One region of the Lutispora sp. QWL-02 genome, then DNA from elsewhere that is predicted to be linked to it. Evidence: a T-box and tRNA genes for the amino acid it is inferred to sense, from the RefSeq annotation. Region 1 holds a T-box; the other holds one or more tRNA genes.
What was found. The T-box of region 1 lies ahead of metG (methionine--tRNA ligase). A T-box ahead of a tRNA ligase gene usually reads a tRNA of that ligase, here a tRNA-Met.

Region 1 (3,416 bases):
CGGCAGCCTTAGCTTCAGATGCGGATTTTGCTTTTGGCGCAGCCTCCTCCTTCTCGAATTCAACTCTTGGGAATATGACGCCGCCCTTTTCCACCTTAGTCCCGGCTTTGATCCCTCTATAATCATTAAGGCTCTCCAATGTCTTAAGCTCTCCATCCTTTATGCCCAGCTGAGAGAATATCTTTTCCGGGGTATTGGGCATGAAGGGAGTTATCAGCACCGCTATATATCTCAAGGCCTCCGCCAGATTGTACAGGACAGTTCCCAATCGGTCTTTCTTGCTCTCATCCTTTGCCAAAGTCCAGGGTGTAGTTTCATCTATATACTTATTTGCTCTTCCTACCAGCTTGAATATCTCTGCCAGAGCATTGGAGAAAAGCAGCTTGTTCATAAGCTCATCTACCTTCCCCGGCAGTTCAGATGCCATATTTTCAATTTCCGAGTCTATAGGCTCCCCGGCCTTCGGCGAGGGTATAAGCCCGTCAAAATATTTCTCTATCATGGTTATGGTTCTTGATAGCAGATTCCCAAGGTCATTGGCCAAATCCGAATTGAGCCTGTTTACCAAAGCCTCTTCCGAGTAAACCCCATCTGAACCAAAGGGCACCTCTCTGAGAAGGAAATATCTTATGGGATCTACACCGTATTTTTCTACTAAGACCACAGGGTCTACCACATTGCCCTTGGATTTGGACATCTTGCCACCCTCCAATATTAGCCAGCCGTGACCGAATACTTGCTTCGGAAGAGGCAGATCCAGCGCCATGAGCATGATAGGCCATATGATGGTATGGAATCTTACGATCTCCTTGCCGACCAGATGCACGTCCGCAGGCCAATATTTTTTATAGTCGCTGTCATCCTCCGTGAGATAGCCTAAAATAGTTATATAGTTTGATAATGCATCTATCCATACATAAATTACATGCTTTTCGTCAAAGGTTACAGGTATGCCCCAGTCAAAGGAGGTCCTGGATACGCACAAGTCCTCAAGGCCGGGCCTCAGGAAATTGTTGAGCATCTCATTCTGCCTGGATTGAGGTTGTATGAAGTCCGGATTATCCTCAATGTATTTTATTAATCTGTCTGCATACTTTGATAATTTGAAGAAGTAGCTCTCTTCCTTTGTGAGCTCCACATCCCTCCCGCAGTCGGGACATTTGCCGTCGACCAATTGATGTTCTGTCCAGAAGGATTCACAAGGTGTACAGTACCAGCCTTCGTATTCGCTTTTATATATGTCCCCCTGATCATAAAGCTTCTTGAAAATCTTTTGCACAATCTTTACATGATAGTCATCGGTGGTTCTGATAAATCTATCATTGGAGATATCTAAAAGCTTCCACAGCTCCTTTATGCCTGCCACTACTTCATCAACATACTGTTTTGGAGTGACACCCTTGTCTTCCGCTTTTCTCTGTATTTTCTGCCCGTGCTCATCAGTACCCGTAAGAAACATTACATCATAGCCGGATAGCCTTTTATACCTGGCAGCCGCATCAGCCGCCACTGTAGTATAGGAATGGCCTATATGCAGTTTGTCGCTTGGATAATAAATTGGTGTAGTGATATAATATTTTTTCTTCTCCATATCTTTCTCTCCTTTTTTAAAAAATAAAAAAACCCTCAATCCCCAAAGGGACGAGAGCATCGTGTTACCACCCTAATTTATTTTTACTTCACAGTAAAAACCTCAATAAGTGACTATCATCACTTTACCCTGTAACGGAGGTTTCCGGTGCAGGCTAAGCATATACCTCACCTACACAGTTCAAGGACCATGTTCATCCGGCTTTTTGTACCGATTTTCACCTGACATCGGCTCTCTTTGACATATTTCCAGACTACTCTTCCCATCATCACTTTTATATTTGCACGCTTTGGGGATTCCTTTAAGGTCAGTCGCTGGTCTCTGGTATTATGGTATTACATTGGGGGCAATAGTGCATGAATCACTAAACTTCACGAAAGGGCTATTTTTTAACTTTTCATATCTTTTCGTGATTTTTGCTCCCCGCTCTTCTGAGTCCTGAACCCAAAGTTCTTATATAATATAGAATATACAATAAATCAAATATTTAGTCAATCTGATTTTTGTAATCCCTATTTCATTTTCTGAACTCTATTCCTACTAATTAAAAAATATTTATGATTGTGAATTCATTGCTTTGTTTTTAGCCATGAAAAGTTCTTTTTCAAATTTGTACATTTCGATAACAGATTCGCTATGTCAATGTGCGAATTATTAATTGATAATTATTATATATTGTAGTAACATGTATATAAACAACCTTTTTTGTTGAATTTTGTAGTATTTTGTAGTATTATGTAAACTTTTTATTCCAAATATGTGTACTTCTTTTAAGGTTTACCTGTGGTAACAGCTTTTGATCAATGAAAATAAGCCTTTAAGGAGTTTTTATTATGAAAAGTGAAAAAAAATACAATACTTCTAATTGGATTGGTGTCTGCTTTTTAGTCTTGGTTCTAATTTTCACTTTATCAGGTGTTTTTTTGCTTATTCATATCAAGAATAATCTGAGGAAAAGCATTTTAGGCAACTTGAAAAAAGATACTCAGATAATTTCAATGGAAATAGACAAATATTTGTGCCGCTACGGCGAACTGGTTGCTCAGATGCTGACTAATGATGCAATAGTAAGCTTTGTCAAAGAAAATGAATCTAGTGAGACAATTGCATCCAGCCCTGATTACAAGAAGGTTAAAGCTACACTGGAAAGAATCAAAAGCACCAGTAATAATATAGCCCTTGCATGGCTTGGAATGAAAGAGCTTAACTGCTTAGCGACCAATGAAGGCATTTGGGTTCCGGATTATGATTATGATATGGAAACCCGCCCATGGTATATTGAAATGAATCAAAGCAACAGAAAGGTTACCTATACACAGCCCTACATAGATGGTATTACCGGGAAATTTACCTTATCTATAGTATCGCCCATATATGAGCATGGCCGCTTGGCAGGCAGTGTTGGCATAGATATACATATGGAAGAACTCATATCCTTTATAGATTCTTATTCTATAGGCCTAAAAGGCTTTCCTATTTTAATAAGCAGCAACGACACAATAATATATCATCCAAATATGAGCCTGGAAGCTCTAATGAAAATAGAAGAGCTTGGAGGAAAAATTAAAAAAACTGACAGTAAGTTTCTCGGTGAAAGCCCAGAGTTTTATGAATACATAGAAAACAACACAGAATACTATTTATTTTATAACTCAATGGCCTCCAACGATTGGAGAATTGCTGCAATAATCCCAAAATCAGAAATCAATGCTCAAATGAACCAATTAAATACCATGAGGATTATTATATTTGGGTCATTCACAACTATTTTGATTATTATTGCTATTATGTTTCGGTTAAGCAATAATTTCAAAGAGCTAAATGA
Region 2 (3,416 bases), 1.1 Mb from region 1:
AAAAGAAAATAATATGGACTAATTTTTTTGCGTTTATATTTATTCTTTATGCTGCCTTCACCATTGCCAGCCAGCAAGTCACCATATACAGGCTGAAAAAATCACAGCAGGAGATATCCGGGAAAATTCAAACAGCCAAAAAAGAGAATCAAAAGCTGCAGGACATGCTTAAGGATACTTCAACCAAGGAGTATATCGAGAAAGCAGCCCGGGAGCAGCTTGGATTGGTTAAGCCCGATGAGAGAGTATATGTTGATCAGTCCTCGTCTGATGTCAATTTGCAAGAAGGGGGTAATTAGTTATAGTAATTTTTTTCTAATATCTTCTGGAAATTATTTTTAATTATCACCCATTGCAAATTAAAGGAGGAATTTTTTCAGTATGCCTATAGAGGAAGGTATGATAGTTGATGGAGTTGTAGCCAATATAACCAAATTTGGTGCTTTTGTTCAACTATCGGGGGGGAAAACCGGACTGGTCCACATTTCAGAGATTGCTGATACGTATATAAAAGATATAAACAGCTATCTAAAAGAAAAACAATCGGTCAGAGTGAAGGTATTGAACATAGACCGAGACGGAAAGATAAATCTGTCGATCAAGCAGGCCCAGACGATTAAAAAGTCCACAAAGCCTGTTGAAATAGACTGGCAGCAAGAATTTAAGAAGACCCAGAACGGAAGCTTTGAGGATAGGCTTTCGAAATTCATGAAGGAGAGCGAGGAAAGGCTTCAGGAATTTATGAAGAATAGAGAGTCAAAGAGAAGCGGCGGTTATAGCCGCAAGGGAGACATTGCCCAGAGATAAAATTATATAATCAATGATACTGTCAGTTATGCTGACAGTATTGTTTTTAAAAACTAACATAAAGGAGATTCGTATGAGTAAAATTGCCGCAATAGATTTGGGAACTAATTCTATAAGATTGATGTTATGTGAGGTTGTAGGAGGTAATTTCAAGCGAAAGACTAAAGAAGTTATTACGACCAGGATAGGCAAAGATATGGGACATTCAAGCTTGCTTACCGAAAAAGCGATGCAGAAAAACATTGAAGCGATCAAATATTTTATGAAAAAAGCGGAAGACTTTGGAGCGGAAAGGATTACAATAGCTGCTACCAGCGCTATAAGAGATGCAGGCAACAGAGAAGATTTCCTGGAAAAGGTGAAAAATGAAACCGGTTTGACCATAAAAGTTTTAGATGGAGAAGAGGAAGCAGCGATAGGCATGTTTGGAGCATCCTATGGCCTCGGGAAGAGTGAAAACCTTCTTGTTATAGATGTTGGAGGCGGAAGCACTGAATTGGTGTTGAGCGAAGGTGAGAATATCCTTTATTCTGCCAGTATTAATGCAGGAGCCGTCAGGATGACGGAAAAGTTTATCAAAACAAATCCGATCCATCAATCAGATATAAATGCCCTGGAAAAAAATCTGGATCTTTTGTTTAGGGACGCTTTATCTTTTTTGAAAAATAAGAAAATAGGCAGAATAGTGGCTATTGGCGGTACCGCGACAACTGCGGCTTCGATTTTCCATCAAATGAAAGTATATGATTGGGAGATAGTTCACAATACTATATTAGCCAGAGAATTTTTAAACAAAATTTTTGAAAACTTGAAGGCTATGTCGGTTAAAGAAAGGTATGTTGTAAAAGGCTTGCAGAAAGAAAGAGCCGATATCATACCTGCAGGTATTTTTATAACAAAATATATTATGGAAAAGCTGAATGCTGAGGAGATCATCATAAGCGAAAATGATAATCTTGAGGGCATGGTAATAAAATACAGCGGAGTCTTTTAGAGCCTCCAATTCAGGATTTTTTTATATTTCATAAAATTGTTGTTGACGATTGGGGATAAAACATATATAATTATATTTGTCGCTGTACGGTGATAGCCGAGCAGTTGGCCGGAGTGGCGGAACTGGCAGACGCACAGGACTTAAAATCCTGCGGTCCCAAAAGACCGTACCGGTTCGATTCCGGTCTCCGGCACCAGTATTCATCGCGGGGTAGAGCAGTCCGGTAGCTCGTCGGGCTCATAACCCGGAGGTCGTGGGTTCAAATCCCTCCCCCGCAACCAAAATTTAAAAGATGATTGTCATGATGCATTACAATCAGATAACGGCGGCGTAGCTCAGTTGGCTAGAGCATTCGGTTCATACCCGAACGGTCATTGGTTCAAATCCAATCGCCGCTACCATTTATTTTTGAAGCAAAAGATATGGCCCATTGGTCAAGCGGTCAAGACATCGCCCTCTCACGGCGGTAACGGGGGTTCGATTCCCCCATGGGTCACCATAAAGCCTATAATAATTTAGATACGCTGGTGTAGCTCAGCAGGTAGAGCAGCTGACTTGTAATCAGCAGGTCGGGGGTTCAATTCCGTCCACCAGCTCCATTTGAAACAAAGCTTGCAAAGCAAATAACTTTGCAAGCTTTTTATAATTTATAGGGAAGTATAGATTTCTTTTGCTCCATAATCTTGAAGTATGGTATAAAAAATGCCATAATATTGCTAATAAAGAAGTAAGGGAGATAAAGCTATGTTGCATATTGGAGAAAAAGCACCTGATTTTACATTGAATGACAAGGATGGCAATGCCGTAAGCCTTTCTGATTTTCGAGGCAAAAAGGTGGTCGTGTATTTTTATCCCAAGGATAATACTCCCGGATGCTCACGCCAGGCTCAAGCCTTTAAAGCTTTATATGACAGCTTTAAGAACAATGATATTGTGATCATAGGCATCAGCAAGGACAGTGAAAAATCCCACCAGAGCTTTGTGACCAAATATGAGCTGCCTTTTATCCTGTTATCGGATCCGGAGCTCAAGGCAATTCAGGCATATGGTGTATGGCAGGAGAAAAAAATTTATGGCAAAACAAGCATGGGCGTAGTGCGCTCAACTTATATAATCGATGAAGAAGGAAAGGTTATGAAGGTTTTTCCGAAAGCAAAGCCTGATACCAATGCGGCAGAAATTTTAGAATTTCTCGTAAAATAGAAGATTCAATAAAAAATATCGCAAGTTTTGCGATATTTTTTATTATGCATGGGAAATCCCCATTAAAAGGACTGTAAAGTCTTTTTTTAATAAAATGCATTTTATTCATAAAAAATCAAAAAATGTTCTACATATTAATTCGCTAAATAAACAGAATATCTAATGAAATCAATTTTAAAATGAGGTGAATTGAAAATGACAGTGCAAAGCGATTTAAAGAAAGCCATAGCATCAGCAGAGGCTGCAAAAGGCACTTATTCGATGGCGGCCGAGTCTACTGAAGATCAGACCGCAAAACAAAAATATGAGGAAATGAAGGTAGATATGGATAAGCATCTGATGTATCTGAACAACCGCCTGAACTATCTGAACAGCAGCAACAGCCTGAATCAGCAGCAGAGTCAACAGCCCC

Region 2: it encodes a tRNA-Met, which carries the amino acid that the T-box ahead of metG (methionine--tRNA ligase) is inferred to sense. The anticodon was not compared.

The regions. Positions count from the first base shown of each region.
Region 1 is NZ_CM177762.1:90,491-93,906, forward strand. Features, by position in the region: gene metG (methionine--tRNA ligase) at 1-1,591, opposite strand, end outside; T-box leader at 1,635-1,869, opposite strand; gene AC4HCY_RS00400 (EAL domain-containing protein) at 2,425-3,416, shown strand, end outside.
Region 2 is NZ_CM177762.1:1,164,895-1,168,310, forward strand. Features, by position in the region: gene ftsL (cell division protein FtsL) at 1-299, shown strand, start outside; gene AC4HCY_RS05125 (S1 domain-containing RNA-binding protein) at 382-807, shown strand; gene AC4HCY_RS05130 (Ppx/GppA phosphatase family protein) at 881-1,801, shown strand; tRNA gene AC4HCY_RS05135 (tRNA-Leu) at 1,909-1,997, shown strand; tRNA gene AC4HCY_RS05140 (tRNA-Met) at 2,006-2,082, shown strand; tRNA gene AC4HCY_RS05145 (tRNA-Met) at 2,126-2,202, shown strand; tRNA gene AC4HCY_RS05150 (tRNA-Glu) at 2,226-2,300, shown strand; tRNA gene AC4HCY_RS05155 (tRNA-Thr) at 2,325-2,400, shown strand; gene bcp (thioredoxin-dependent thiol peroxidase) at 2,546-3,004, shown strand; gene AC4HCY_RS05165 (DUF1657 domain-containing protein) at 3,200-3,416, shown strand, end outside.